DNA from 2 places in the Pseudoalteromonas sp. SS15 genome. Region 2 is predicted to be linked to the other one. Evidence: predicted binding sites of a transcription regulator. Region 2 holds the regulator's gene; the other holds the start of a gene.
What was found. Region 2 encodes FliA, which starts transcription of late flagellar genes. Its sites were predicted from a motif close to CTAAAGNTNNNNNNNNNNNNGCCGATA; they were not measured.
Positions count from the first base shown of each region.

Region 1: a site for FliA is predicted at 2,005-2,031, ahead of AAEU28_RS14815 (DUF5610 domain-containing protein). Genes of this name have one in related genera too.

Region 1 is NZ_JBMMUD010000007.1:1,082-20,137, forward strand. It holds gene AAEU28_RS14805 (RNA recognition motif domain-containing protein) at 1-24, shown strand, start outside; gene murI (glutamate racemase) at 21-791, opposite strand; gene AAEU28_RS14815 (DUF5610 domain-containing protein) at 853-1,953, opposite strand; gene trmA (tRNA (uridine(54)-C5)-methyltransferase TrmA) at 2,131-3,228, shown strand; gene AAEU28_RS14825 (DUF523 domain-containing protein) at 3,233-3,697, opposite strand; gene AAEU28_RS14830 (thiol:disulfide interchange protein DsbA/DsbL) at 3,755-4,384, opposite strand; gene AAEU28_RS14835 (thiol:disulfide interchange protein DsbA/DsbL) at 4,398-5,027, opposite strand; gene AAEU28_RS14840 (serine/threonine protein kinase) at 5,045-6,019, opposite strand; gene ccoG (cytochrome c oxidase accessory protein CcoG) at 6,088-7,512, opposite strand; gene AAEU28_RS14850 (hypothetical protein) at 7,748-8,107, shown strand; gene AAEU28_RS14855 (hypothetical protein) at 8,107-8,316, shown strand; gene AAEU28_RS14860 (UPF0149 family protein) at 8,350-8,928, opposite strand; gene AAEU28_RS14865 (type II secretion system protein N) at 8,937-9,695, opposite strand; gene gspM (type II secretion system protein GspM) at 9,697-10,170, opposite strand; gene gspL (type II secretion system protein GspL) at 10,167-11,372, opposite strand; gene gspK (type II secretion system minor pseudopilin GspK) at 11,369-12,370, opposite strand; gene gspJ (type II secretion system minor pseudopilin GspJ) at 12,367-13,056, opposite strand; gene gspI (type II secretion system minor pseudopilin GspI) at 13,059-13,433, opposite strand; gene AAEU28_RS14895 (prepilin-type N-terminal cleavage/methylation domain-containing protein) at 13,430-14,026, opposite strand; gene gspG (type II secretion system major pseudopilin GspG) at 14,032-14,460, opposite strand; gene gspF (type II secretion system inner membrane protein GspF) at 14,514-15,740, opposite strand; gene gspE (type II secretion system ATPase GspE) at 15,743-17,293, opposite strand; gene gspD (type II secretion system secretin GspD) at 17,286-19,056, opposite strand, start outside.
Region 2 is NZ_JBMMUD010000008.1:74,573-87,342, reverse strand. It holds gene AAEU28_RS16315 (chemotaxis protein CheW) at 1-756, opposite strand, end outside; gene AAEU28_RS16310 (ParA family protein) at 764-1,534, opposite strand; gene AAEU28_RS16305 (protein-glutamate methylesterase/protein-glutamine glutaminase) at 1,569-2,741, opposite strand; gene AAEU28_RS16300 (chemotaxis protein CheA) at 2,817-5,039, opposite strand; gene AAEU28_RS16295 (protein phosphatase CheZ) at 5,055-5,828, opposite strand; gene cheY (chemotaxis response regulator CheY) at 5,850-6,233, opposite strand; gene AAEU28_RS16285 (RNA polymerase sigma factor FliA) at 6,272-6,982, opposite strand; gene AAEU28_RS16280 (MinD/ParA family ATP-binding protein) at 7,009-7,869, opposite strand; gene flhF (flagellar biosynthesis protein FlhF) at 7,862-9,331, opposite strand; gene flhA (flagellar biosynthesis protein FlhA) at 9,354-11,453, opposite strand; gene flhB (flagellar biosynthesis protein FlhB) at 11,523-12,653, opposite strand; gene fliR (flagellar biosynthetic protein FliR) at 12,657-12,770, opposite strand, start outside.

The DNA of each region.
Region 1 (19,056 bases), on a different contig from region 2:
TCGGAAGAAGCAATTGCAAGTTAAAGATATAAACTTTTCACATCGTATCCTGTAATAGCAGGAATATTATTTAAAGCCGTTGCATAAAACTGTAGCGGCTTTTTTATTTCTATTTCATCTATACTGCCAACCAACAAATGCTTCACTCTTTTTGCAATTGCAGTTCCAGAGTCGATTAATACGCATTGCGTTTGATAAAACTCTGCTATTTCACACTTCAATATTGGAAAATGTGTGCACCCCAATATCAGAACGTCAGCTTTATTATCGACCTTAATAGCTGACAGCTCCTTATTAACGCCCTCTCGTATATCTTCATTTAACCAAAACTTACGCTCTGCTAGCCTTACCAACTCTGTTGAATGGTAGAAACTCACTTGGCAATCACTTGCAAACTCACTCACTAAAGATTGCGTATACTGATTCTTTGAGGTGGCAGGCGTTGCTAATAAGGCAATATGCTTTGCATTACTGATCTGCGCCGCTGGTTTAATAGCTGGTACCACGCCAACAATAGGAGTTTGAGTTAACTGTCGAATATGTGCCAGTGCGTAAGTTGAAGCTGTATTGCAAGCGATCACTATTAAGTCAACTTCCCCAAAAAAATTTGAAGATATTTTATTAACAAGACTTGCCAGTCTATTTTGAATTGTTTCTTCAGTCTGAAGACCGTAGGGCAGTAAAGCATTATCCATTATGTAGGTATAGTCTGCCCCTGGTAGTGTATTTTGGATATGTGTTAGGACACTGGTCCCACCAATACCTGAATCAAAAACTAAAATGTGCGGCAAACTATGGCTCCTCTATATGGAGGTGCAAGTTTGCCCTAGCTTATAATTCTTGCCAAGTCGCTTAAGCTGATTTCTCAGACTTATTATCGAGTTGATTAAAGAAGCCTTGCGCATAATCTAATAGCTGAGCCATTCTTGCTTGCCCATCATTCATCCACGCCATGATATCTGGCAATTGCTGCTCAATGCCTAACGCTTTACCTTCTGAATGAATACTCTCTAATTGTTTATCTAGCGGTTGAAACGCTTGCTCTAACTCTTTTATGGGGTTGGCTTGTTGATATTGTGCAATTGCAGCGGTTGTTTTTGTCTGACGTAAATCCATCGTGAAGTTGGTAATTTGGTCGCTCTCTATATTCAATGTCGATGCTTTTTCAAATGCATCGTCATATTCCCCTGAGAAAAACGCATCACTGACATTGCGAATGTCTTTCATCATTTCATTAATGGCTTTTTGCTCTTCTTTATTGAGTTCGCCATTCACACTAATCGAAAAGCTTACTTCCTCACTTGATTGCTCTGATACAGCCAGACCATAATTATCACCGTTTTGAGTATAGCTGGCAGCTTGACCTTTTGAGCGAGCATCACTCAGTGATATTGTTACTTCGTCGCCCTCTGCTGTTGTGAAACTATACTCAGCTTGATTCGACAAGCTCGCATACTGTGAAGCGCTCACCTGCATAAAGTCAGGTTTTGGATTAAAGAGCTCATCCTCAAAGTCATCTAATCCCTTAAAAATCCCTTCTTTAGATTTTTCGATCCCTTCTTCTATGTCTTGATTAAATAATCCCGCAGCTTTCAATTCTGATGTTGCGTCATCTATGCCCATCTGCACACCTTTACGTGTTGCATTCAACATATCTTGAATCGCTTTGTCGTCTCGACCATCAGCTTTCGCTTTGCTTATTGATCCCTTTACAAAATCAAGCACATTATTAATAACGGTATCAAAATCAAATAAAGGCGCTGCCTTAGGTTCTGTTTTTTCCATATCCAAGGCTTTTGCTAACTTATCATCAAGCAGCTTTGCTGCAATTTTACCTTTATCTCCGTGAAAACCATCAGTACTACTTTGGATATTCGGTTTAAAACCCGCTTTACTGTTTGCTTTATTAGCAAAAGAAGGGTTGAGAAGCTGGTTTAATTGTCCGATTTTCATGTTTATCTCCAAAATAGTAGCAACCATGCGTACATCTTAATTATTACTTTATATCGGCAGCAGTTATTGACCCTTGAGCGTTTAGTATAAAAAAACAACAAATTTTAGCGAGAAACTGGACAAATCACCTATGCCCCCTACAATACCCGCTCTCGAATTTGTAAGGTCAGTTTAACTATGCCAGTCATCACTATTGATACCGCCACTTATGAACAGCAGCTTGCTGAAAAGCAAACGCGTATTAGTGCTCAATTTGCTCGCTTTAACGCACCAGAGCTTGAAGTCTTTGAATCAGCAAAAACGCAATACCGTCAACGTGCTGAATTTAGAGTATGGCACGATGGTGACGATCTCTATCACATTATGTTTGATCAAGAGAGCAAGCAAAAAATTCGAGTGGAAACATTTGACCCTGCCGCGCCGCTCATTAGTGAAATCATGCAAGTTATGATGGAAAAGTTACGTCATAACGAGATACTTCGCCGCAAGCTTTTCCAAATCGATTACTTATCGACGCTAAGTGGTGAGATCCTGGTAAGCCTGCTTTATCACAAACAGCTTGATGATGAATGGTTAGCGGCAATTAATGCATTACGTTCTGAACTTCAGAAAACCTATAAGATTGACTTTATTGGTCGCGCTCGCAAGCAAAAGATTGTGTTAGGCAATGATTTTGTTACAGAGCAGTTGACTGTAAATGGCCAAACGTATCAATACCAACAAGTTGAAAATAGCTTTACGCAGCCAAATGCGAAAGTAAATGAGAAAATGCTGGAATGGGCGCAAGACCTTTGTGCGCCACTGGAGAATGATTTACTTGAGCTATATTGTGGTAACGGTAACTTCTCAATTGCTTTAGCGGGTAGCTTTAATAAAGTACTAGCGACTGAAATCTCTAAATCTTCTGTCAACTCGGCGCAAATTAATATTGCAGCGAATAAGGTTGAGAACTTAGATATCATTCGTATGTCGAGCGAAGAGTTTACGCAAGCGATGAAAGGGGAACGCCAATTCTCAAGATTAAATGGCATTAACCTTCAAGACTACAACTGCCAGACTATTTTGGTTGACCCACCTCGTGCTGGTATGGATGAACTCACTTGTCGTTTGGTGTCTAACTACGACAACATCATTTATATCTCATGTAACCCAGACACACTAGAGCGTGATTTAGACATGCTATGCGAAACACACTCTGTATCTCGCATTGCGATTTTCGACCAGTTCCCATATACACATCATGTGGAATCTGGTGTATTTTTACAGCGTAAATAGCCCACTAATTTTTTTCAACAGTTGCCAGAGCACTGACTAGCTGTGGCAATTGCTCTTCACTAAAAACCTGTATGCCTGCTTTAACAAGCTTTTCTGCAGTTAACCCCATTCCAGCCACTTTAATTCCCTTATGCGACCCATCGTAAATAGTATTTCGACCACATGAAGGGCTAGATTCTTTCAACAACGCAAATTTAATTTGCTGCGCTTTACATAATGCGAGTGCTTTTTCAGCACCTAACTGAAATTCACCGGTAACATCCTCACCTGTTGTCGTGATCACCTTTTCGACGTTAATCTCTGCAGGTGGTCTTGGGGTTGTCAACCCACCCGCGACTTCAGGGCAAAATGCAACAACTCGCTTTTCTTGCAACCACTGAGTCAAAGTATCATTTGTTAGCCCTTTAGATTGCCCATCATAACGGACAGGTTGTCCGAGCAAACAACTTGAAACCAAAATTTTATGCATGTATTTTCCAATAAAAAAGCCTCGCAATTGCGAGGCTCTATTTCAATTTATGATTAGTTATTTAGCAGCTAAATAATTAATTAATGCACTGATCTGCTCTGGAGTCGTCGTTTTTGACTCACGTAAACGCAGTTTATATTTACCATTTACGATAAACGTAGGTACGCCTGTAAGCGCACGTTTTTCAGACCACTTTTGTTGCATACGTGCCATTTTTGAAGTCTTAGTACGTACAGCAAAGCTTTTATACATTTTGTCAAACTTAGCACCGTCTACGCCTTGTGCAACGAAAATGTCTTTCATATCCGCAAGCTCATTAATCTTATTACGCTTACCATGAATATGCGTAAAAATTGCAGCAATGATTTTATCTTTTTGAGGCAGCACTTCAGCAAGTGCTAAGCCTTGAGCCATAATCTTTTGTACTTCTGGGTCACGAGGACCTGTGAAGTCTACATGGCTCTTTTTAAACTTTACACCTTCATTCAGTTTAGGTTTTACCTGAGCGATCAATGGCTCAAACGCATTACATGCAGGGCAGAAAAATGAGAAGTACTCTGTCACTTCAGGTTTCTTAGTACCACGCTCGGCAACCACTTCGTAGTGAACGCCTTCTTCAAACTGAGCTGCGTTTGCAACTACAGGAAGCATGAGTGCCAGCGCAGCGGCTTTAATTAGCTTTAACATCTTATTCTCCGTATTATTTTGCTAATAAATGTTTAACCAATGCGTTGAATTGCTCTTGGCTTTTTAAACTGTTGGTATTTACTTTGTATTTATCACTCACGATAAATGTAGGCACGCCAGATAGGGCGCCCGCTTTTGAAAAGCGGTTTTGGTCGTCTTGCATCAGCTTTTCAGCTGCAATCACAGGCATACTTGCTAGTGCAGCATCAAACTGCTTTTCGCTGATACCATTAAGATCCAGTAACTTTTTTACATCTTTAATGTCATTCAATGGCGCTTTTTTTACGTGGATGCTATCAAAAATTTTCTCGGCAATTTCATCACCTTTGCCCATTTGCTTTGCCACGATATAGGCATAGCTTAAATTGCTTTGTACTTGCGCAGGCAAACCACCTAAAAAGTTCACATGGCTTTTTTCAAATACAGCACCTTCTGGCAAGCTTTGCTCTAATGCTTTAGCAACCGGTTCAAAACGGAAGCAATGCGGGCAGTAAAATGAGAAAAACTCAGTTACTTTTGCTTGCTCACTTTTTTGGGTGGTTAAAGTTTGGTAGTGCACACCTTCTTTGAAATCAAATTCTGCAGCCATGGCTAACAACGGCAAACAGAAAAATAGAATGGATAGTTTTAACGCTTTTAACATAGTTATTTCTCAATTTTTTATGGAAACAGTTGTAATGCAGGTTCTTGTAACGCTGCAAGCTGTTCTTTCAATGCTAAGATCTGCTGCTCCCAGTATTTGTCTGTTGCAAACCAAGAAAAGTTCCGTGTAAATGCAGGATCTTCCCACCTGGCTGCTAACCACCCCATGTAATGCACCATTCGCATCGCACGCAGCGGCTCTATTAGTTGCAGCTCTTTTGCATCAAAAGAGTTAAATTCTTCATACCCCATCAATAGTGTATCAAGCTGAATTAACTGCTCGTTTTTATCACCATTGAGCATCATCCATAAATCTTGGATTGCAGGGCCTGAGCGACAATCATCTAAATCCACTAAGGTCAGTGAATTGCCTGTGCAGAGAATATTGCCAGCATGTGCATCGCCATGCAAACGAATAGGCTTATCGACATGATACATTTGCGCTGTTTGCGAAATAACCTGCTCTAAAATAGTGTAAAACGCGCTTTCTAGATGTATAGGTACAAGCTTACTATTTTCAATAACTTCCTTGGCATCGAATAAGTAGCTCTGGGTATTAATACTCAGCCTATGCTGGAATGGTTTACTCTTACCAACTTGGTGTAGTCGTCCGATATAACGGCCGAGCATTTCAAGCTGGTCTAAATTGTCGATTTCAAACTGGCGTCCACCGACACTAGGAAAGAGCGCAAATTTGTAGCCAGCATGTTCGAATAAACTTTCACCCTCTATTTCTACTGGCGCGACGATTGGCACTTCTTCATTAGCAAGTTCAAGCGCAAAAGCATGCTCTTCTTTTATTTGCGCCTCAGTCCAGCGCTCGGGACGATAAAACTTAGTGACATAACGCTTACAGTCTTCGGCTTTAAACTGATAAACGCGATTTTCATAACTGTTCAAAGGTAGCAAGCCTGTTTCAGGGTAAACCCCAATGCTTTCTATGGCATCCAAGATACGATCTGGATTTAAATTCGCAAAACTAAACTCGCTCATGTCTTCCTCATTTGGCATAAAAAAAGCGGGGAATACCCGCTTTTGCTTGGTTTAATTAGTGTATCTAATTATTTGCCTTTAAAGAAGTTGGTAGGCTGTGATAATGACACTGTCGGGTCGCCTTTAACTTGAACTCTAAAATGGAATTCAGTCACTGGCTTTTTAAGATCATAAGGGTCAATGATCACTGAAAGTGGCACATTCATCGATTCACCCGCCTGAACTTCAATCGCCAGTTTGCCCAGTACATTAAAGTTATTTAGCCCCTCAACCGCAATGTCGTATTGTTGTGTTTGCTGGGTTTTATTGATGACTTTTAGGGTGTAAGTGTTTTCAACTAAACCATCGAAATTAACTCGATATAGCTGATTTCTATCACGAATAATATCGAGCTCCATAGGTTTACGCATGGCAATATTCACCACCAGTGCAGCAATTAACACAGTCATGATTAATAAGTAACCTGCCAGCTTTCCACGGAATGCTTTGGTTTTATTATCTGGCGTTTCAAGGTTGCGCTCTGTGGTGTAAGAAATTAAACCACGCGGGTAATTCATCTTATCCATCACCCCATCACACGCATCTATACATGCACCACAGTTGATACACTCGTATTGCAAACCGTTACGAATATCGATGCCTGTAGGACATACCTGAACACACAGATTACAGTCGATACAATCACCCAACCCCATTTCTTTGGGATTTTGTTTACGAGAGCGAGGACCACGTGACTCACCGCGTTTCGCGTCATAGCTAACTGTAAAGGTGTCTTTATCGAACATGGCAGATTGAAAACGTGAATAAGGACACATATGTAAGCACATAATTTCTCTCATCCAGCCTGCATTACCATAGGTACATGCTGTAAACACCACTATGCTAATTACTGCATAACTTCCTGCGTCCCAGGTCAGTAAATCTGGTACTAGTTCTCGAATAGGGGTGAAAAAGCCAACAAAGCTTATTGCAGTCCACAAAGAGAATAAAATCCAACTGCTATGCTTTGCCGTTTTTCGCCAAAACTTGTCAAAGTCCATTTTTCGGCTATCGAGTTTTTTACGCTGATTAGCGCTGCCTTCAAACTTCTCTTCGAACCACAGAAAAATAAAAGTCCAAACGGTTTGCGGACAAGTGTAACCACACCAAACACGACCATAAAACGTGGTCACTACAAACAGTGCAAATGCAGCGATCATAAGGAAAAATGCCAGCACCGTTAAATCTTGTGGCATTAAGGTTAATCCGAAAATATTAAACTTTTGCTCGAAGAGATCAAAATAAACGGCTTGATGACCCTCAAAATTAATCCATGGCATGAGCATAAACGCCAACATACCAATAAAACCTAAGCGCTTACGAAGTTGCTGGTGTAGCCCCTTAACTGCGCGCACATAAATACGGTTTCGAGGGTTAAACCTATCAGGCTGGAGCTCCGGCTTTTGTATTTTTACATCGCTCGGAATGTTTTTTACTTTTATTTGTTTGTCCATCTCGGCTCCTCATGGCTGTGATCGACAGGTACTTGCTACAGTGACCTTTTTATCTATAAGGATATTATATGCAAGCAAATTCAAGCTGGGTACAATTGGTTCAGAAATTATTGAATTTTCCTTTACCAGGGACACGCTTATGTAGTGTTTATAACTTAATCACTTGCTTTTGAAAGCCCCATTTTATTACACTCTCAATTGTTTCCTCCTGTTTAGATCAATATTACGGTATCCAATGAAAAAGTTTTTGTTGCTTGTTGTTGTCATCCTGGCACTTTTTACTATAGATCACCCGGCCATTAAAGAGCCAAGAGAAGCACTATTAGGTGAAGGCGTGAGCTTGCTGAGTGAACAAAGTAAAGTAGCGAGAAGCACGTCAGCTAAAATCGCCAGAACACAAATTTCGCAAAAACTCGAATTAGATGAAACCGAATTAGAATATTTAAATGATGCGTTAGGCACAGATGATAAATTAAAGGCCTTCCACCTTCGTTACTGCAAAGAAAATGATTTGAACCTCTATTTTTACGGCAATAAGCTAAATGTAATTTGTAAAATCGCCGGTGAATCTATTTTTGAAGGGAAGTCGTTGTAATGAATATCGATATTGACGCTTTTAATAAAAAGCGTGCCGCAGCATTTAACCAGCACAAAAATATCCTTAAAAAACTGAGCAAAGGGCAAACCTTGTTATGCGAGCAATGTAACAAGCCTCTGCAATTAGATTTAAATGGGCAAGATAAGAATAAAGGTTTGGTAAGCTGTGCAAAAGGCTGCACGAGTATTGAATTAGAGCTTGGGTAAGCGCTCACTTACCCAACAATAGACCCTCAGGTTTTAACCCTCTTCATCATACAAGCCACTCTCAACAGCGGCGTTTTCTACTAATTGCACATAAGCCAATGCAAACTCGTTCGCAATTGCATGTTGCTGCTGACAAAAGCTATTTAGCTCAACATTGTTGGCATCACAGTAAGCGGCAATTTGTGACTGCTCTAGAGCGAAGAAACCTAGTTGCTCTGTGCTACTGATCAATGCTTGCTTAAGCTCATCATTTAAAACTGCACTATTAACTAGCTCAGCATAAAAGTGCTCAATCCCCGCTAAAAAGCCCTGGCTCCATTGCTGCAGCTCAACTATAGCTGTTGACGCATAAGGTAACTGGAACTGACCTGAAAAAACGCGTTCACTGATATCGTGATGTAGTGCCATTAAAGCAAAAACATGCTCTTCTGCAATTTGCTCATCACCGCCACTGACGATTGTTAGCCACTGCTCCATTTCAATACCTGCTGGGCTGCAAATGATTGCGAACAGGTAGCCTTCACAAACAACATAAGGCAGAGCCTGCTCTGTGCTAGATAAATAATCTATGAGCAACGCTTTATGTTGCTCTGTAAACGAAAACTCTAACATAGCAAGCCTTACAAGTTCACTGGATAACGGCCCTGGGCATCAGGACGACCTAAGAATTTAACCGCATCATGCACTTCTTTCGGTAATGAGGCATCTGGTTTTACGTTACCAGCAACTTTAAATTGAAAGTTATTTCCTAAATGAACATCCGCTTGCAAACCCAATAGATTATCAGGCTGAACCACTGCAGCTAGGTCACCCGATTTACAGTTTAAATCTGCGCCCAACTCACCAATTGAGAACCAACCTGTTAACCCTTCAACACGAATATTTGGGCTAAATACATCGCCTTTTATTTGCTGACAGTAAGGTTTACCACTTTCAAACTCATCAATATTAAAAATTACTCGCCCAGTTGCATTTACAGGTAATGGTAGGTTTAACTGACCCATTAATTGCTCAACCTCAAAACGCAGTACCGCGTCTTTTAAGCTTGCTTGTTGCTCTAACAGTGAAAGACTGAAATGACTTTTTCCTGACATTTCTTCGCTCGCTCTCGGGTTACCCCAAGTTAAATCACCAGCAAGGTTGCCTGTTAGTAAAGCGATAGGCTCTAACTGCCAACGCACATTGAAAACCTGAACTCTATTCACGCGTACTTCACTAACTTGCCCCTGCCAAATTGAGCCGGTCAAATTTCCAAAAACCACATTTTTAGGCAAGTAACCCTGTGCGACTTGCACAGCAACAGATGCGGGCAGCTGAGATAAAGCAAAAGCCAAAAATGAGAAAATAAATAACAGAACTAAATAAATTTTTTGCTTCATACTACTTCTCTAACACCAATCGACTTACGCGCACAAAACCTGTGTCTTCACCTTGTGAAATATCTAGGTTTGCTACAGTGACACCATGTTGATGTACAAGTTCGTCAAGCCAACCAACTAATTTATTAAATTCAACGTTTTCAATATTCACACGAAGACTGTCATTATTTGGCTGCATCTGACTGATAACGATGCCGTAGCGGCCTCGACTGCGATTCACGAGTTGCGATAAATTGCCTGAAGAAGTACGGGCAGAGTTACCAGCCGCTTTCAACTTGCCAATACTTTGTTCAACAAACACTTGAAAGTTTTGCTCACGCTTTAGTTTTTGCTCAGCATCAGTAACCGCCTTATTGAGTGGCTTTAATATTCCCATCACTAAAACGAAAACAATAAATACAACACCCGCGATGATGAGTAAACGTTGCTCTTGCTCTTTTAGCGAGCCCCAGTAATTGATTGCCTGTTGTTTCATACATCACCTCGCAATCTAATTTCACCAATTACAGCATCACCATCGTTATTTAATGAACCTTGCTGCACTGTTAAACCTTTTTGCTCAAGAATCGTTTTAACTTGACCAAACACTTGGAAGTCTTTGGCTTTTACACGAATACGCAATTCATTACGTTTATGGTCATAGCGTAAAGTCTCAGGCTGGAAATCTTTAACTTGGCTATAAACTGACACAAACTTGTCTGCCAAATCTAAGAAGCCACCTTGTTTGGTCGCAGAAATGGCTTTTAATTCACCTTCAATTTGACGTCTAAGTAGCGCTTCGCGTACTCGTTTATTTGGAAATGCTTGTTGATAAGTTGCAACTGCTCCAGCTCTCACCTTCTCGGCCTGATCTTTCAATTTTACAACTTGAATGCCTTGAACAACCACAAAGCCAAACAAAGCCACTGATGCTGCAATTAAGCCTGACTGCCAATCTTTCCACCATTGTGGCGTACTCTTCTTTGCGGCAAAGATGCCTTGGCGTAAATTGAATGCTGTGCTAGTTAAATTTTTAGCCAATAATGCAAGCGGCAGTTCATACTCTGTCTCTTTTGCCACCTTAGGCGCCACCTCAGGCAAAGCGTCAGCAGGACTATAATGAGAAATTTTTTCGACCGCTAGCGCATGCAAGTAATCAGCCCCCCAGCTTGGCTCAATCACACATGTATGCCACTGCCCTAAGCGACATAGCCATTGACCATCAAGCTCCACAACAGCAAGTTCATTTTCTGCCTGCTCTGGCAGTAATAGAGCATCTGGCAGAACTTGCTTCGCGAAAATCTGATACTCATCTAAAGCTGTAAATAACTCAGCAAGTAAAGCTCGATCACACAATGCTATATTAATGGTCGGCTTATCATCTTTTACGCCCGGCTCACCTATTGCGATGAATACATCATCAACATCACAAGCCAGTTGTTCTTCCAACATAAATGGCAGTGCTTGTTCTAGTTTTCTATTCCACTTTGTTGGTAGTTCAATGGTTTTTAACTGCACCATTGATGCAGAAAGCAATACGCTAGTTTCTCTACCTTGCGCTTTCTCTGTTAACTCAGCTAAATCTGATAGTTGTTTGTACTCACCACTGGCAATAATTTGCTGGTCGGTTGAATAGACCAACCAATGGATAGCCTGTTTGGCGGATTGATCAATACGGATCAATAATTTTTCTGTCACTGTACGCCTCCAAATTTTCGCGCCAGTATGCTCGCTTGACCTTCTTTTATTTGAATAATTGAGGTCATTGTGAAAAGCCGTTCATCGAACATGGCTTTTGCGCGCAACTTGAAATAGTCACTATTTACGGTAAATAGATCGGTTACTTGCTTGATATTCTGAGCCCCTTGAGCGGTGGCTTCAGAAAGAAAATCTTCCACTTTGTCATACCCCTGCTCTGGGCGTGCAGAGATGATACTTTGTGCATCTGATTCACTTAATCCATCAATTAGTGCACTCAGTAATAATGCTTGTTCTGGCAAAATGGTATTCACGTTAATTTTTAATTCTTCACTGCCAGGGATAACACATACATAAGGGAGCAACTTTTCCATGACTAATGGGTTAAAGCCTCTGATCACACGTAATTCAGACACTGACGCAAATGCGTTATTTGCAGTTAAATAAGGTGTACGCAACGACATATATTCGTCTTCTTCTGCACCCGAACGAAACGTGATGCTATCGGCGTCAAGCCAATCATATACACTGTCAGCCAAGGTTTCTTCACTCTCATCTGAGGGTAAATCTTCTATGTTCTTCAACAGCTCTAAGAAGGCTTTATGCGCTGGATTCGTATCATTAATACTGGCATTTTGTGCCTTTGGTGCGCGCAGCGCGTTTAAGTTTAAACACGCTTGAAGATCGGTCACTTGTCCACTCAAGGTTCCATGGTCTACTGGAAAGGGGGTTTCTTCTAACGCCCACGGCTGACCTAAATGTACTTTCTCAGGGTCTTTTTTCTTGCTTTCTATCAGGACTTTTTTCACCAGTTCTTCCGCACCATAGCTATACCATTTCGCTTGCTGATGAGTTTGAATATTTTGTGCTCGCTGAACTTGGATCATTAAATTCGTCGCCATTTCAGCAGCGATAACGGCTGCAAGCGCGACAATAAACAAGACAATGATCAGTGCTGCGCCTTGTTGCTGGCCATGCTTATAGGTTAACTGGTTCATGGGCCTGTTCTCCCACTACCAGTGTTATTGCCGTTATTTGTGTTTGATGTACTGCTCGCTACTTTGCCATCACCCGGCGTGAGGAAAAAACGCGTGATGGGCTCCATTTCTTGCATCTTAATGGTTACAGAAACCGCTAAAGGCAGTGCTTTCTTTTCCCAATTTTCTTGCCATTTTTGTTTGTCATCTAAGAATTCAAACTTTAAATCTTCAATGTTCTCTAGTATGACTTGGCTGCGAGGCTCGGTACCATCAAGTTGATCTACATAAACACGATAAAGGCGCTCTAATTTATCATCAACCACACGATAACCCACAGCTTGCAACTCGGAGCGTGGCAATAGACTAATTGGATTTGTCCAGCCATCGCGTACAAACGCGATGCCATCATATTGACTATCTAAATTGTAACGGCCATGAAGAATATAACTCGGTGTAAAGTCGCCCGCCTCATTACGCGTTTCACGCTTGGTCATTTGATTAAAATCTTGATCCATCAAGCGAAAAGTCGTATTGAGCGCGTCTAATTCTGCAATCACTTCTTCAGAGCCTTGTTTAGCCTGAATCGTTGAATTTAATATCTGGTGTGTAGCCAAAACCACAAAGCCGAGAATACCCAGGGCAATCATGACCTCAAGTAAAGTGAAACCACGCTGACGGTTTTTCTGAGGATAAGTAAATCGCATCGTTACTTACCCTTTAAAATGAATGTACTTAAGTCATACAAAGAATTTTTATATTCAGCATCGCTGAATACTTCAACTTGCACTTTGACAAAACTTGGGTCATTGGTTTTGGTAACTTTCTCTTGCCAGTACCAAGTCATACCAGCTAACTCTTCTTCACCTTTATTGTTATTCTTACCATTCCACTTATCACCTTGTGCACGTATCATCACCAAGCGATTCTCTGCCACCCAAGATGCATAAGTTTGTTCTTCTAGTGAGGCGATATGGGAAACATGTTCACCTGTAACTTGCATAGCAGCAATACCTGCCATGGCACAGATCCCCAAAGCCACCATCACTTCTAACAGAGTAAAGCCAGCCGATTGCTTCTTCATACTTCAGGCTCCACTCGTAAATTAACAGGGGCGATAAACTCACCTTCGATAAAGTAACGTGCTTGCTCTGCATCTCTGTCTGATAACTCGACACTAAACTGAAACGCGCTCACTTCGCCCGAAGATAAGATTAATACTTGCGGCACTTTGAGCTTTTTTAACTCAAGCAAGCTTTCGTCATCACCGGTGCCCATTAATTCACGCCAGTTGGCTTGCTCTAACAAATTGTCTTGCGACCAAGATAAATCTTCGATATTCAGATTAACTTTGTATTCTTTACCGAAGGTAATGGGTTCATATAATTCTTCAGCATCAAATACCGACCACTTCTCACCATCAAAGACCAAAAATTCTAAGACATTTTTATCAAGGTGAAAGCCAAGCTCAATTTGGTTCAATACTGCAAACTCAGAGGCAAGATTAATTACTCTGTATACTCTGAGCGCTTGTTTTTCTAACTCTTCGGCTTCGGCATCATCAAAGGTGTAACTCACCATTTTCACTGACATGGCGATGATCACAAGTACAACAAGGACTTCAAGTAAACTGAAGCCCTTTGCCTTATTGATATTTTGCCCTAAGCCTAAACGCATACGTATTAACGCACTTCGTCTTCGTCAGTCCAGTTACCGATATCATCATCAGTACCCACTTCACCATCTGGGCCCATTGAGAAGATATCGATCTTACCCATCTCACCTGGGCTAACTAGCTGGTAAGGGTTGCCCCATGGATCTTCAGGTAATTTAGAAATAAAGCCACCTTCAGGGAAACGACGTGGTACAGGGTCAATTGTCGTCTTAGTTACAAGTGCTTCTAAGCCCTGCTCAGTCGTTGGATACTTCTTATTCTTCAGCTTGTACATATTCATCGCATCTTCAAGCTGTTGAATATCTAAACTCGCTTTATCTAAAGCAGCCTCTTCTTGTTGGCCCATAATGTTTGGGGCAACGATTGATAAGATCATACCGATGATAACCAGTACCACCATTACTTCTAGTAGGGAGAAACCTGATTGCTTTTTCACAATGAATACCTCATTAGCTGCTAATAGCTGTTATTTTTAAACTCTTTATTTGACTATAAGCCGATGGCTTTGTTCATTTCCATAATTGGTTGCAAAATTGCCATAACAATAAACAACACAATAATGGCCATGGTTGCGATCATTGCAGGCTCTAATAGCTTTAATGATACGCTGACCATGGTTTCAAACTCTCTGTCTTGGTTGTTAGCCGCTCGCTCCAGCATTTGCTCTAGCTCACCCGACTTTTCACCACTGGCGATCATATGTAGCATCATAGGTGGGAATAACTTGGTTTGCTGAAGTGATGCTCTTAAGCTTGCACCTTCACTGACTCTGACCGCTGCTTCTGATACCGCGGATTTAATCTTCTCGTTTTCAAGTACCTGACCAGAAATCTTCATACCTTCCAATAAAGGTACTGCACTCGAAGACAAAATACTGAGGGTACGCGCAAAACGTGCCGTATTGATACTACGGCTAATTTTGCCTAAACCTGGTAGACGTAATAATTGCGTGTCATACCAAAAACGAATTTTGGGTTTCAGTAGCGCCTGTTTGATGCCAATTGTTATGGCCACAATACCAATAAAGCTTGGCATCCAGTAAGCTTGTACGAAATTACTTGCTGCCATTACCCATTCAGTGGTCCAAGGCAGTGCTTGCTTCGACTTTTCAAAGGTTTTCAAAATCTCTGGAACCACAGTACCAAGCAATACCGCCACAATACCAATGGCAAAAACCACAAGAATGCTTGGATACACCATCGCCTGAGTGATTTGACTACGCATATGCTGGCGTTGCTCTGTGTAATCAGCCAGACGATTAAGTACTTCATCTAAATGGCCTGACTTTTCACCTGCTGCCACCATGGCACGATATAGGTTATCAAATACATGAGGAAACTCTGACATACCATCAGCCAATGTGTAACCCTCTACAACTTTAGAGCGCACCGACATCAACATACGCTTCAGTCGAGGCTTCTCACACTGCTCTGCCACTGCCATCACAGCCGCTTCGACTGGCAATGAAGACTGGATAAGTGTTGCCAATTGACGAGTGATTAAAGCGATATCAGAGACGGAAGGCTTATAACCTGTGAACAGTTTAAACCCACCACCAGATTGATGTTTTTCTTTTTCAGCCGCAGGCGCAACCTCCAAAGGCATCATGCCTTTTTCTCGAAGTTGTTGGCGGATCTGTTTCGCGGTATCGCCTTCTAAGATGCCTTTCTTTTCTTTGCCCTTACCATCGAGCGCTCGATACTCAAACGCTGCCATGATCAACCTTCCTCACGAGTTACACGTAACACTTCTTCTAAAGAAGTTTGTCCTTTCAGAACACGAGAGCAACCATCTTGACGAATACTAGGACTGAAAGTACGAATATACTTTTCTACTGCCTGCTCACCCTTACCATTATGGATAAGCTCACGTACTGTTTCATCAACGACCAATAGCTCGTGAATGCCGGTACGGCCTTTATAGCCATTGTAATTACATGATTCACAGCCAACAGGACGGTAAATAATGGTATTACTGTCTTTACTTACACCTAGTAACTCACATTCACGCTCATCGGCTTGATGTGGTTCTTTACAATCATTACATAAGGTACGGACTAGACGTTGAGACAACACACCTAATAGAGATGAAGATAGTAAGAATGGCTCTACGCCCATATCTTCCATACGCGTAATCGCGCCTGAAGCCGTATTGGTATGCAGGGTCGACATTACTAAGTGACCCGTCAGTGATGCCTGAACAGCAATTTGGCCCGTTTCTAAATCTCGGATCTCACCAACCATTACCACATCAGGGTCTTGACGTAGAATAGCACGTAAACCTCGGGCAAATGTCATATCAACTTTCGGGTTGACCTGAGTTTGACCTATGCCTGGGATTTCATATTCAATTGGATCTTCTACCGTTAGAATATTTCGGTCTTTGGAGTTGATTTGGCTCATACCAGCATACAAAGTGGTACTCTTACCTGAACCTGTTGGGCCGGTCACCAAAATAATACCGTGCGGTTTGGCAATTAGTTCGCTGAACAATTCACGGTTGCGCTCTGTCATACCCAAATCTTCTAGGTTTAGACGTGCATTATTTTTATCGAGTAGACGCAGTACCACACGCTCACCAAAGCTTGACGGCATAGTCGATACACGCACATCGACTGCACGCCCTGCGATACGCAACGAAATACGGCCATCTTGTGGGATACGCTTTTCAGCGATATCAAGCTTAGCCATTACCTTGATACGTGAAACAAGTAGTGACGCGAGTTTTCGATTTGGCTTTAGAACTTCTTTTAAAACACCATCCACCCTAAAGCGAATAACTAGATCTTGTTCAAAGGTTTCAATGTGGATATCTGAGGCACCGTCTTTGATTGCCTCACTCAGCATGGCATTGATTAACTTGATGATCGGCGCATCATCGTCAGCCGCTAATAAGTCTTCCGTTTGCGGTAGCTCTTCAGCCAACGAAAAGAGGTCAACTTCGTTGCCAATGTCTTCCATCATTTGCTGAGTTTCTGAGCTATCACGCTGATACGCTTCTTCAAGCATAAACTCAAACTTTTCAGCTTCTAACTGTTCAAGCTTAAACTCAGCCCCTGCTACTCGGCGAATTTCTAGTAAATGCGCAACATTTAAATCACCCGTATAGAAAACTTTAAGGCCGTCTTCTTTTTCGGCTAGCAGCATATTTACACGACGCGCATAAGAAAAAGGCAGTTTAAGAGATAGCTCTCGTGCTACCTCTTCTACTGGCGCGTCAGTGAGCAACTCAGTGTGCTCACTTTCTAGTTGATTGTTTATATCAATCATCTTGGCGCTCTTTCTTAGTTTGCTCTTTTAGATATTGTTCGTACGTTGGTGGCAGCGTCATCGCATCATTCCACTCAGGTAATACTGGCGTCTCTTCAAATGGCATTAAATCAATACCATCGTCACGCTGCTTATTTTGCTCGCCACGAATGAAGTTATACTTTGAATGGCTTAACTCATTCATACTACGGCTGTCACGAAGGATCGTCGGACGAATGAATACTAAAAGGTTACGCTTACGCTTAGTTGTACTCGTTGACTTAAATAAGTGACCTAAAATAGGAATGTCGCCTAGTAGTGGTACTTTCGACACACTTTCTTGCACGTCTTCGTCAATTAGACCACCTAGAATAACCATACCGCCATCGTCAGCAATAACTGTGGTGTTAATTGCACGCTTGTTCACCGCGATATCAACTGCGGTTGCGCCGCTGACACTCGATACTTCTTGCTCAATGGTTAACTGAACCGCTGAACCATCATTAATCTGAGGGGTTACTTTTAACTTAATACCCACTTCTTGACGGTCAACCGTTTGGAATGGGTTAGAGTTGTTGCCGCTGGTTGTCGAGCCGGTAATAATTGGCACTTCTTGACCAACAATCATCGACGCTTCTTCATTATCCATCGTAGTTACAGACGGCGTCGCTAGGATGTTCGATTTCGTATCAGTCGAAATAGCCTGAATGATCGCACCCCAGTCATTCTTAATGATGCCTGCTGCAAGACCATTCACACCACCGAGTAATGCAGCTAAAGGACCTAAGTCACCTTCTTTGGTTTCTGTATAAGGCGTTGTTTTACCTGTTTCACTACCTGTAATATTTTTCGTAATGGTTTTATCACGCGCTTGCTCTGCAGCAACCGCTAATGAACCCACTGGGACATTACTACCATTATTAAATTGCAGCATACCACCTTGTTCTGAAATCCATTGTAGGCCTAGGTTGATACCATCACCTTCAAGTACTTCAACAACGATCGCTTCAACTAAAACTTGCGCACGACGAATATCTAGTTTTTTTATCACAGATGCCAATGAGCGCATGGTATCTGGCTGAGCTGTAATGACTAGTGAGTTTGAATCCGGGTGGGCTTCAATACTGGTTTCGTTGTTATTGCTGCGACTTCGACTCTTGTTATTACCGCCTTGTGCTTCTTCTTGCAGTGTTTTGCTCACACCTTGTAATACTTTTACAAGATCTTCTGCTTTTGCATAATCAAGATAGAAAACCTGCGTATTGCCTTGGCTTTTTAGCTCACCATCTAGGCGCTTAACTAGGTCTACTGCTCTAGAGCGCGCTTGCCCTTCACCACTGACAATGACACTGTTAGTACGATTATCAGCCACGACCTTTGGAATAAGAAAGTCAGGTATTGTATTTTTACCAGATGACTTATAAATGCTCTCAACCACTTTTACCACATCGTCAGCAGTTGCGTGCTTCAGTTCAATAATTTCAACTAACGTGTCACCTGCTTGGTCAACTGATTTTATGATATCGACAAGGCGATTTACAGACGCTGCGTGGCCTGTCAGCATCATCACGTTAGCAGAACTGAAATTAGTAACATGGCCGCCATCTTTTTGGTCACTGAACTGACGAATGAGTGGACCAAGTTCTTGAACCGACACATTTTTAACGCGAATAACACGGGTAACTAAAGTATCACCTTCGGACGCATTATTATCTGAAACTAATGGTACATTGCTTTTCTTACCATCTGAACTACGTAAGATTTTTAAGATGCCACTGTCCATT
Region 2 (12,770 bases):
TTGCTCTAGTAAGCGGTTTAAATTCTCTACATCAATCAAAGCACACATTTTTTCTTTAATGACGCCAGCAAGCCAAGGTCGCTTGCCACCGTTTACACGCCATTTAATGTCTTCAGGCTTTAATGTAATGTTATTTATTAAGTTTTCAGCCAACAGCCCCCATGGGCTATCACCGAGTGTAATTAAATATTGATAATCCAGTTTTTCTTCAAGCTCTGGGGTATACTTCTCTGGCATAACCCATCTGGCAGTATCAACAACATTTAGCTTTTCTTCACGGTTAAGCATGACGCCTTTAAACCACTTAGGTTTGCCGAAAAGCTGTGTTACTTCTCCTAGTTGGTGAATACCGCCTAAAGACTTTAGAGGAACAGCAAGAGTTAGCCCTGCGACTTCAAAAAATAGTGCTTGAAACTCACTTTCACCATACTCTTCTTGAACACTTGTTAAACTTGGTTCAAGAACAGCTTCTTCTTTGATAATAGTATTATTTTTTGTTAACTCAAGATCTTTCGACTCACCTTCTGGGATTTCAACAGCCTCAGGGCTTTCTAATACCGGTGCAGGTTGAGTCTCAATGATATCTGGTACAACTTTATTGACTGGTTGGCTTAACTCTGTATCAGTAATCTCAGGTACACGCTCGAGTAATTTTGCCACAGGGGCAAGCACAGTCTCTTGAGGCTCATCTTCTTGTAATAATGCGCCAAGATACTGTTTCATTACTTTTTCATTAGCAAACAGATGTTTACTCATATACCCTCTAACTACTCTTAATTAAATACTCTAGCAGTGCTTTATACGCAAATACACCTCTAGATTTAGGACAGAACTCAACCGGCGCTTGCTGTGCCAAACTGGCATCTCGAAATTTTGTGTCAACCGGAATAACACCTGGCCAGACAGACCCTTCGTAATTGGCAAGCAATGTTTTGTATGCCTCTAACGATGCCTTCGTTCGCTTATCATACATGGTTGGTACGATAGTGTAATTATATTGTTTTGCTTGAGAGCTTTGCATTAATTCCATGGTACGCATCATACGATCTAAACCTTTAAGCGCAAGAAACTCTGTTTGCACAGGAATTAACACACGTTCACTGGCTGCGAGTGCATTTACCATTAACACCCCTAGTACAGGTGGGCAATCAAGAATCGCATAATCGTAGTGTTCACTTATTTTCGCGAGTGTTTTTTTCAGAATTAAGCCCATACCATTGCGATTTCCCATGCTTCGATCTAGCGTCGCAATCGCCATCGTTGCAGGCAAAATATCAAGGTTCTCAATGGTTGAGGGGTATAAAGCTTGGAGGATTTCCTCGCTCTCCATTGCCGTCCCTCGAGCAAAAATATCATAAACACTGACTTCTAACTCTTCAGAATCAATGCCAAAATAATAAGTCAGGGATGCGTGAGGATCTGTATCTATCAGCAAAACGCGTTTGCCTTGCTTGGCGAGAATACCGCCAAGACTCACTGTAGTTGTTGTTTTTCCAACACCACCTTTTTGATTTGCTACAGTCCAGATTTTCACGAAAAAAATACTTCCTAGTGCTTTAAGAAATAGATTAACAACCTATTTCTTTATTAATTCTTGTGGCAACATCATGTAAAGCCAAGCTTTCAGAAGATAGCCCTGCATTTGCAACAGCTTGAGGCATGCCGTAAACCACGCAGGTCTGCTCATCCTGAGCCCAGATTGTTGCGCCTGACTGTTTGAGTAAACGTGCGCCATCTCGACCATCTGCGCCCATTCCCGTCAGAACAATCGCGAGTACATCAGCTTGATAAGCTTTTGCAGCACTTGCAAAGGTTACATCAACACACGGCTTGTAGGTCACTCTTGAACTGTCATCCTCAAACACTCGAAGCGTTTTCATTGCACCTTTAGACTCAACCAACATTTGCTTGCCACCCGGCGCTAAATAAGCAACACCAGGCTGTAATTTATCACCATGTTCTGCCTCTTTTACCTTTATCTTACAAAGGCTATTTAGTCTAGTGGCAAAAGCGGGTGTGAAAGCAGCTGGCATATGTTGAATCAACAATATCGGGTGAGGAAAGTTAGCAGGTAGCTGCGTCAGAATGGTTTGCAGTGCAACTGGCCCACCTGTTGAAGTACCTATTGCCACAAGTTTATATTGCTTTCCAGACGCTTTGAACTGTTTAGCTGTTGTAGTTGAATTTGATGCTGGCTGAACAGCTGCTCTCTGGAAGCTTCTATCCGGTTGAGCAACGCTTGCTGTACGAGCCGACACTGCTGACCTACTCGAAGCCTGTGGTTGAGAAGGTGCTGGCTTGGTCACTGCAGGTCGAGAATAGCTGCTAACTGAACGAGGAAGTCTTCTTCGCCCAATTTCTTTCACCTTGTTTTGTAGAGACTTAATTGCTTCTTCGCTATTACGGGCTATGTCTTCAAACTTTTTAGGCAAGAAGTCTAATGCACCTGCATCAAGCGCATCTAGAGTAGCACTTGCCCCTTCACGAGTTAGTGAAGAGAACATCAGGATTGGCGTAGGGTTAGCCTGCATAATTTTTTTTACGGCACTAATTCCGTCTAAAATAGGCATTTCTACATCCATAGTAATAACGTCTGGACGTAATGATGCCGCTTTTTCAACCGCCTCTTGCCCATTAACAGCAAAGTCAATTACCTTAATATCACTATCTTGCTCTAAAATTTCGCTGACTCGACGCCTAAAAAAGCTTGAATCATCTACAACTAAAACTTTTACTGCCATTGGCATACTCTATGAATTCTTAAGAACGAAAAGTGGTGCATCCGCACCACCTTTTAACTGTTTTGCTATCTCAGGTTATTTACCTGCATAGTGTTTTAGCATATTTGGCACATCTAAGATTAATGCTATGCCACCATCTGAAGTGATTGTCGCACCTGCCATGCCTGGAGTACCTTGCAATAATGCATCTAATGGCTTGATCACAACTTCTTCTTGCCCGATGAGAGAATCAACCACAAAGCCGACCTGCTGAGTACCTATTTGCACTATAACAACATGACCTTCGGCCTTCTTCGTTGTTCTATCTGCACCCTTAACTAGCCAATGCTCTAGGTAGAATAAAGGAATTGCTTTTTCACGCACAATAATCGTTAGCTGGCCGTCTACTACATTTGTTTTTGTCAGATCTAAATGGAAGATTTCACTTACACCGGCAAGAGGTAAAGCAAATGTTTGTTCGCCAACAACAACCATTAAAGTTGGTAAAATAGCGAGTGTAAGAGGCACTTTAATCTCAAGAATAGTACCCACACCGAGCTCTGATTGAATATTAACAGAGCCGTTAAGTTGAGTGATTTTCGTTTTAACTACGTCCATCCCAACACCACGGCCTGAAATATCTGAAATTTCTTCTTTTGTTGAAAAGCCAGGAGCAAAAATCAAGTTATAAGCTTCAGTGTCAGATAATCGACTTGCTTGGTCCGAATCAATAACGCCTTTATTTATCGCAATCTTTTTCAGTTTCTCTGCATCCATCCCTGCACCATCATCTTTAATGGTCAACAGAATATGGTCACCTTCTTGAGAGGCAGAGAGCGTCACTGTGCCTGTGCGAGGTTTGCCTGATGCTTCACGAACATCTGGCATTTCAATACCATGATCAACTGAGTTTCTAACTAAGTGAACGAGTGGATCTGCAAGTGCTTCAACCAAGTTTTTATCTAGATCGGTCTCTTCACCTTCAAGAATAAGATTAATATCTTTCTTTAAACTACGTGCTAAGTCTCTAACAACACGAGGGAATCGGCCAAATACTTTCTTAATTGGCTGCATTCGCGTTTTCATTACCGCACCTTGTAGATCCGCGGTAACCACGTCAAGGTTAGATATCGCCTTACCCATAGCTTCACTGCTAGAGTTATTTGCCAAACTGACGAGGCGGTTTCTCACTAGTACCAGTTCGCCAACCATATTCATGATTTGGTCTAGGCGTTTAGTGTCAACACGAACTGTCGTCTCAGCTTGAGGCGCAGGGGGCTTTTTAGCTGATGCAGGTGCACTTTGTGCTTTTACAGCTGGAGCTGGTGAAGAAGCTGGCTTAGCAGGTTGAGGTGCTGGTTTTGGTTTAGCAACTGGTTTAGTTACAACCGGTTCAGGCTGCTTTGGTTCAATACTTGAAGCTGGCTTGTTGGAATCTGCCGTTTCTAATGATTTTGGCGCACCACCTTTACCATGAAGCTCATCTAACAATGCTTCGAATTCTTCATCGTTTATTTCATCATCACTAGAGGGGGATGCTGGAGTTGGTGAAGAAGGCGCTTGGCTAGTGCCTGTACTTGTTGGAGGAGGAGAACTAATCGAACCAAAACTACCGACACCATGAAGCTCATCTAGAAGACTGTCAAACTCATCATCTGTAATATCACCATCATCTGAGCTTGAAGCATTTGAAGCCGCTGAAGTAGTTTGCTCTACTGCTGGGCCTTTACCAGCCCCATGTAACTCATCAAGTAAGCTTTCGAATTCATCTTCTGTTATTTCATCGATGCTATCTGAGGCAGATTCACCAGCGACTTCATCGGTATCAATATCAAAAAGAATATCATCAGCAGATAAGTCTGCTTGAGGAGTCTCCTCAACAACAGGCTCAGGTTCTGAACTTGGAATAGAAATTTGTTCGTCTTCTGATTCAGGCTTACTCAATTGATGAAGTGTTTCAAGTAATGCTGGGTCTGCAGGATCTGGTTGCTCACGATTTTGTATATGTGCGAACATTTCATTGATGGTATCTAGGGACTGAAGAATGACGTCCATCAGTTCTGGAGAAACAGAGCGTTGCCCTTGTCTTAACACGTCAAAAACGTTCTCCGCGCCATGACATGCGTCAACAAGCTCAGTCATACTCAAAAAGCCTGCACCACCCTTTACAGTGTGAAAGCCTCTAAAGATTGCATTTAATAATTCTTTATCTTCAGGGTTATTTTCTAGCTCAACAAGCTGCTCAGATAACAACTCTAATATTTCACCAGCTTCAACAAGAAAGTCTTGTAATATATCTTCATCGACTTCAAAGCTCATGTACACACTCTCCTATTAGAAGCCTAAGCTCGACAATAAATCGTCGACCTCATCTTGATTAGATACGACATCTTCTCTAGATTCTGCATTCATTATCGGACCTTCAGGCCCAGATATCTCTGCAGGATCTATTTCAGCAATCTGAACCTCTTCAATATTTTCTTTTTGTTTTGATTGAGGTTCTTCTGCTGTACCAAATACAGTTAGTAAGTGGATTAAACTGTCTTCTACTTCTCTAACTAATTCGATAACACGTCGAATGACCTGACCTGTTAAGTCTTGATAATCCTGAGCCATTAAAACATTGGTCATATGCCCTTGAAGTTCATCCGTAGTTGCTTGTGAGCCTTGCATAAACTTATCTAAATCATGACAAAGAGATTTGAATTCACCAAGCTGGATATCACGTCTCATGAGTCTATCCCAAGTTGGTTTTATATCAGATAAATCGTCTGCAAGCTGCTGCGCGAGAGGCAAACTTGCTTCAACTGCATCCATCGTTTTATTAGCTGCGTTTTCTGTCATTTCCATGACATAATTCAAACGTTCTTTAGCATCAGGTAAGGCTTCTGTCGTCAAATCAGCAATGCGTGTATCAAGCTCAAAATTTTTCAATGACTCGTGCAGTTGGCGAGTCAATTTACCCACTTCAGCAAAAAGTTCGGATTGCTCCTTACTAGCCGCCTCCATGATCAACTTATCTGCTTTATCTTGCTCGCCTTGCTCAAGATAAGTCACCAGTTGCTTAGCTTGCTCAAGTGTTATTTGAGGCACAGAAGGTGCTGACATCCGCCTCTCCTTCTTAATTATCTAGCCTAAACGTTCAAACACTTTTTCTAGTTTTGTTTTAAGTGTTCCAGCAGTGAAAGGTTTTACAATATAACCATTTACACCAGCTTGCGCCGCAGCAACAATTTGCTCTTTTTTCGCTTCAGCCGTGACCATAAGTACTGGAATATGCTTAAGGCTGTCATCTGCACGTATAGCACGAAGTAGATCGATACCTTGCATACCTGGCATATTCCAGTCCGTGACTACGAAGTCAAATTCTTGATTCTGAAGCATAGGCAAAGCTGTGCTGCCGTCGTCTGCTTCTTGTACATTTGTAAAACCTAAGTCTCTAAGCAGGTTTTTGATTATTCTTCTCATCGTAGAAAAATCATCAACCACAAGAATTTTCATGTTTTTATCCAAAACATCCTCCAGTGAGGTTTGAACCTATTATTATTACTCTAATTGACCCAGTCATTGATTTTAGCCCTAAGCCTGATCATTGCCTGCCCATGAATTTGGCTTACTCGAGATTCACTAACATCGAGTATTTGCCCTATTTCTTTTAAATTCATTTCATCGTTATAGTAAAGAGATAAGACTAGCGCATCTCTTTCGGGTAACGATTGAATCGCCGTTAGCAACGATTCGTTAAAGCGTTCATTTTTAACGTTATTGAACGGTTTGTCTAGCGCTAAATCATTGTTAACTGGAGTGATTACATCTTCATCAACCCCCAAATCTTCAATTCCAATGATTTTACTTGCATTCACATCATGTAGAATATGATGGTACTCATCCAGAGTAATATCAAGTTTTTCAGCGATTTCAGTGTCTTTTGGCTCTCGACCTAGGGTGCTTTCTAGATTAGCAATTGCTTCAGCAACCATGCGACTATTCTTATGAACACTTCTTGGTGCCCAGTCTCCACGGCGAATTTCATCTAACATTGCGCCTCGAATTCTTATCCCCGCAAAAGTTTCAAAACTTGCGCCCTTACTTGCGTCAAAGTTTTTACTGGCTTCAATCAAGCCTATCATGCCTGATTGTACAAGATCGTCTAACTGAATATTTGCTGGTAAACGTGCCAACAAATGGCACGCCACTTTTTTGACAAGACCGGTATGACGCTCTATCACTCTATTAAGGTTGTCTGTAGTTTGATAGCCCATCGCTTTACCCATCGATGACGACATAGTTATCCGTTGACTAGCTGTTCAATAAAAAATTCTAAATGACCAGAAGGTTGATGTGGTATTGGCCATTTAACTGCTTTACTCGCTAACCCTCTAAATGCAACCGCTGCCGGAGAATTTGGAAATAACTCAACAATGGTTTTCTGACGACGAGAAGATTTACGCATGTTTTCATCAAACGGAATGGTTGCAACTAATTCTAGTGCAACATCTAAGAATCTGTCAGTAACTTTAGAAAGTTTAGCAAAAAGCTCCTGCCCTTCGCGTAAGCTTCTAACCATGTTAGCAACAATTTTAAAGCGGTAAACGCCGTGCTCACGACTAAGCACCTTAATGAGTGCGTAAGCATCTGTAATAGAGGTCGGTTCATCACACACAACGACCATCACATCTTGTGCTGCACGAGAAAAACTAAGAACCATGTCAGAGATACCCGCTGCGGTATCGACAATTAAAATATCAAATTCTGTATTTAGCTCGCTGAATGCGCGGATGAGACCTGCATGCTCTGCAGGCGTCAATTCAACCATATTTTGCGAACCTGAGGTAGCCGGTACAATTTTAATACCAGCAGGACCTTCAACTAAGATCTCATCTAACTCACACTCACCCGATAGGACATGAGACAAGTTTTTTTCTACTCTTAAACCAAGCATCACGTCACAATTTGCCAAACCTAAGTCAGCATCTAAGACGAGTACTCTGTTTCCTTGCTGACCAAGTGCAATAGCCGTATTTAATGAGACATTGGTTTTACCAACCCCTCCTTTACCACCCGTTACTGCAATTACTTTTACGCCATGGTTGCCATTTTGATTCATTCTACGCAGGCCACTTGCTTGATCTAATACTGTGTTAATCATACATTCCTACTGTCTGAGACGCTACAGGTACACGTCGCGAATGTTGTGCTTTTATTCTCTTTAAATACAATTGCTCAGCCTTTTTGACCATTTTATGAGCATTTGCTACACGAATGTCTTCTGGCACTCGTTGACCGTTAGTAAGATACCCTATTGGCAAGCGATTTTGAATCGCAATACTAATAATCTCACCTAAACTTAGACATTCATCAAGTTTTGTAAAAATACAACCACTTAAATTCACTTTTTGGAAGTGACGAACCGCTTCTTGCAGTACATGCATTTGCGATGTTGCACTTAAAACCAAATAGCTGCGAATATCTACTCGAGAACTGCGCATCAAAGTATTAAGTTGTTCTGTTAAACGGATATCTCTTTGACTCATACCCGCAGTATCTATTAATACTAGACGCTTATTTCGTAAATGATATAAAACTTCTGCTAATTCATTGGCATCTTTTACTTGTTTGACTGGGCAGCCAATAATTCTACCGTACGTTGCGAGCTGCTCATAAGCACCAATTCTGTAGGTATCAGTTGTGATTAACGCAACTTTGTCTGCACCGTATTTCTGCGCGCCTAATGCAGCAAGTTTAGCGACTGTCGTTGTTTTACCTACACCAGTTGGACCTACTAATGCATATACACCACCTTGACGAAGAATATCGTTATTAGTTGTGTGCATTTGATTTGCCACCATTTCAAGCAATGAATTCCATGCTTCTTTGCGAGAAACGTCATCAGGGATGAAACAAGCCATTTGTTCAGCTACTTCTTTGTCAACACCCATGCCTTGTAAACGATCAACTAAACACGCTCTCGTTGGATCTCTTCTTTCCATCTCTTGCTTCATTAAGCCTGAAACTTGGTGTTCAAGTAATTGACGAATGGCATTCATTTCTTCTCTCATGGTTGCCATTTCATCGACTTTTTTAGGCGCAGGCTCAAAATCATCCGCAAAGCCTGTATCTAGGTCATCATCAAAGTTCCATGATTGCGCTTGCTGTTGAGTTTTAACATTTGGCTCAGCTCTGAAGTTTTGTGTTGAGGTTGGACGCTCATAACGCTCTTCAGTCGCTTGACGAGGTTTAAATACTTCTTCGGTATTAATGCCAGATTGAGAGAACATAGATGCAAGCTCAGGAGAACGAGGCTTCGGCGCTTGTCTTTCTAGTAGTGCTTGTAAACTATCAGCAACTTGAGCCTGAGGCTCTGGTTTTGCACGCTGAGGTTCTGGGCGAACAAAGCGAGATTGTGCAACTCGGGGTTGCGTAGACGCTGTATTTACCTGTGGTGCCTCAACGGGTGCTTCTGGCGCTCTATCATTATCTACGGCTGCAACAATTTCTACACCATCTGCCAGTTTCTTGTTTGACATAATCACAGCATCAGCGCCAAGCTCTTCTTTTACTTCTTTCAGTGCTGTGCGCATATCTTTGGCAAAAAAACGTTTAATTTTCATGTTACAACCCCTTAATTCCTATCTATTGTCCAACTGAGCTTACAATTTTGATTTGTCTTTCATCTGGTACTTCTTGATATGACATCACTCGAAGACCTGGGATCGTATGTTTAACAAACCTTGAAAGCACACTTCTTAACATACCTGAGGTTAGAAGGATGGATGGGTCGCCCAGCATTTCTTGCGTTTGATGCGCTTCTCTTAATGATGCTTGAAGTCGCTCTGCAAGGCCTGGCTCGATTCCAGCCCCTTCATCACCTGCGTTCTGAAGTGACTGATGCAACATCTGTTCCAACTCAGGCGCCAATGTTATGACAGGGATTTCGTCTGCACCACCAACGGCGTCTTGAACGATTAATCTACGCAGTGAAATTCGCACTGCAGAGGTTAATACATCAGGGTCTTGACTGCGTGGGCCATACTCAACAAGGGTCTGAACAATCGAGCGCATATCACGGATTGCAACCCCTTCATTCAGTAAGTTTTGCAGTACTTTAACAACTGTAGTTAGCGGAAGAATATCTGGTACTAAGCCTTCTACTAAACGAGGGTGTGACTTAGCAAGCATATCTAATAAGTTTTGTACTTCTTCATGCCCAAGAAGCAGTGATGCGTTGTTTGTAAGCAATTGGCTAATATGAGTTGCGACAACAGTCGCGGCGTCTACAACAGTGTAACCTAATGAGTGCGCCTCATCTTTTTGTTCCGGTTTAATCCAAACCGCCTCTAAGCCAAAAGCTGGATCTGTGGTTGCTACGCCATTGATTGGGCCAAATACTTGTCCTGGATTTATAGCTAATTCATCACCATGTTTTAATTCCCCATTACCTGAGCCAACCCCCATTAAGGTGATACGGTATTCATTTGGATCTAATTCAAGGTTATCACGAATATGCACAGGCGGAACCAAGAAACCTAGCTCTTGTGAAAGCTTCTTACGAACGCCTTTAATACGACTTAACAATTCACCACCTTGTGCTTGATCTACAAGCGGGATTAATCGATAGCCAACTTCAAGGCCAATAACATCAACTGGTTGAACGTCGTCCCAGCCAAGCTCTTTTTGCTCTTGAGGCTTATTTGCAATATCACCACCTGCTGCCTGTTGTTGCGCTTCTTGCTCTGCAGCTTTTGCTTTTTGCTGTTGTGTGTAATAAGCCAGATAGCCAAGCAGCGCACCTAAGCTTAAAAATGCAATATGTGGCATACCAGGCACTAAGCCCATCGCAATTAAGATACCTGCTGCAATATAGAGAGATTTCTCATTCCCTAGTTGAGTTTTAAACTGCTCACCCATGTTATGAGATTCGTTTTGGCGAGTAACGACGATTGCAGTACCAATTGAAAGTAAAAGAGAAGGGAGCTGTGCAACCAAGCCATCACCAATGGTAAGTAATGTGTATACTTCCATAGCTTTTGAAAACGATAAGTCGTGTTGGATCATGCCAACAAATAAGCCACCAATGATGTTGATAACTAAAATCACAATACCTGCTATTGCATCACCTTTTACGAACTTACTGGCACCGTCCATTGAGCCATAAAAGTCTGCTTCACGTGTTACTTCATCACGACGTTTGCGAGCTTCATCTGCACTGATAAAACCAGCATTTAAGTCGGCATCGATTGCCATTTGTTTACCAGGCATAGCATCTAATGTGAAACGCGCAGACACTTCTGAGATACGACCAGCACCTTTTGTGATTACCACAAAGTTGATGATAATCAGGATTAAGAAAACAACTAAACCAACGGCATAGTTACCCCCAATTACCACAGAACCAAACGCTTCAATTACCTTACCCGCGGCATCTCCGCCATTGTGGCCTTCTAATAATACAACACGAGTACTGGCTACATTCAAGGCTAATCGCATGATGGTTGCAATAAGCAGAACTGCTGGAAACATGCCAAATTCGAGTGGTTTCATGGTGTATACAGTGACGAGTAATACCACCAATGCCAAAGCGATATTAAAAGAGAATAGAATGTCTAAAAGGAATGGAGGTAAAGGCAAAATTACCATGCCCAAAGCCGCAAGCACTAATAATGGCGTTCCGACCCCTTTCGCATAGTCTTTTTTATTCTCATTAAGACTTTGTAAAACCGCTTTAAAATCCATAACTTAACAACTACAAAATATTGACACTGGTCTAATAAAGCAATTTGTAAGCCAAGATGTATGTACTTGCTAGTGCCTCATATCTTCTGGAATAGGTAAATTCTTACTTAAACTAGTCGGCCTTCTACCTCGACCTTTTTGATAACGTTTTAGCTGAAATACATAGGCTAATACTTGCGCAACAGCTGTAAATAACTGGTCAGGGATTTGATCACCCACTTCTGTTGTGTGATAAAGTGAGCGCGTTAAGATTGGCGATTCAACGATAGGGACTTCATTACCTTTCGCAATTTTCCTTATCTGCATCGCTAACTCATCAATACCTTTAGCAAGCACAATCGGTGCACCCGCTTTTTCAGTATCGTATTTAAGTGCAACTGAATAATGGGTTGGGTTAGTTACAATAACATCAGCATCTGGCACGTCCTGCATCATACGCCTTTGTGACATTTCTCGTTGTGTTCTTCTAATACGTGCCTTTATTTGGGGATCACCTTCAGAGTTTTTATATTCATCTTTCACTTCTTGCAAAGTCATTTTCAATTGCTTGTGATGATTGTAACTTTGATATGGTGCATCAATGGCTGAAATGATGATCATCGTGCAGCTCAATGCTAAAAACATCCAGGCCAATATCTCTAGCGCATGGATGATAGAACTCGGGACCTGCTCAATACTTAAATGAAGTATTTCGTAGAAGAATATTTGAATGAGCAGGATTGCAAAGCCAGCAACTAAAACAAACTTCAATACAGACTTCACCAATTCGACGGCGGCTTGAGGTCCAAACATACGTTTAACACCTTTCATAGGCGACATTTTACTTGCCTTAGGTGCTGCAGCCTGCCAACTGAAATTAAACCCACCTAATATGGTATTGCCAACAATACCCGCGATGGCAATGATAAAAACAAACATCGCCATTGGAAAGAATAATTCAGAAAGCATCTCTCCCCAGACCGAGAACATTTTTGTTGTATCGTATGTTTCATTGCGATTTAACGAGAGACCTCGGCCCATTATGTTATATAAGCCTTTCGCGATAGCGGGTCCATACATTAGTAATGCAACCGCTGAGAATATCAGTACAAAGGTAGTGCCTAATTCTTTTGAACGGGCAACTTGCCCTTTTTTACGGGATTCATCTATTTTTTTGTCGGTGGGTTCTTCGGTCCTTTCTTGACCTGAATCTTCAGCCATATTTTACACCGTGCACCCAATTAAATTACATAGTAGCTCTGTCATTTTAAGCCACTGATATTCATATTGCACAATGAAGTTACCTAGAGTAGCCCATATAATCACTAATCCAGCAAC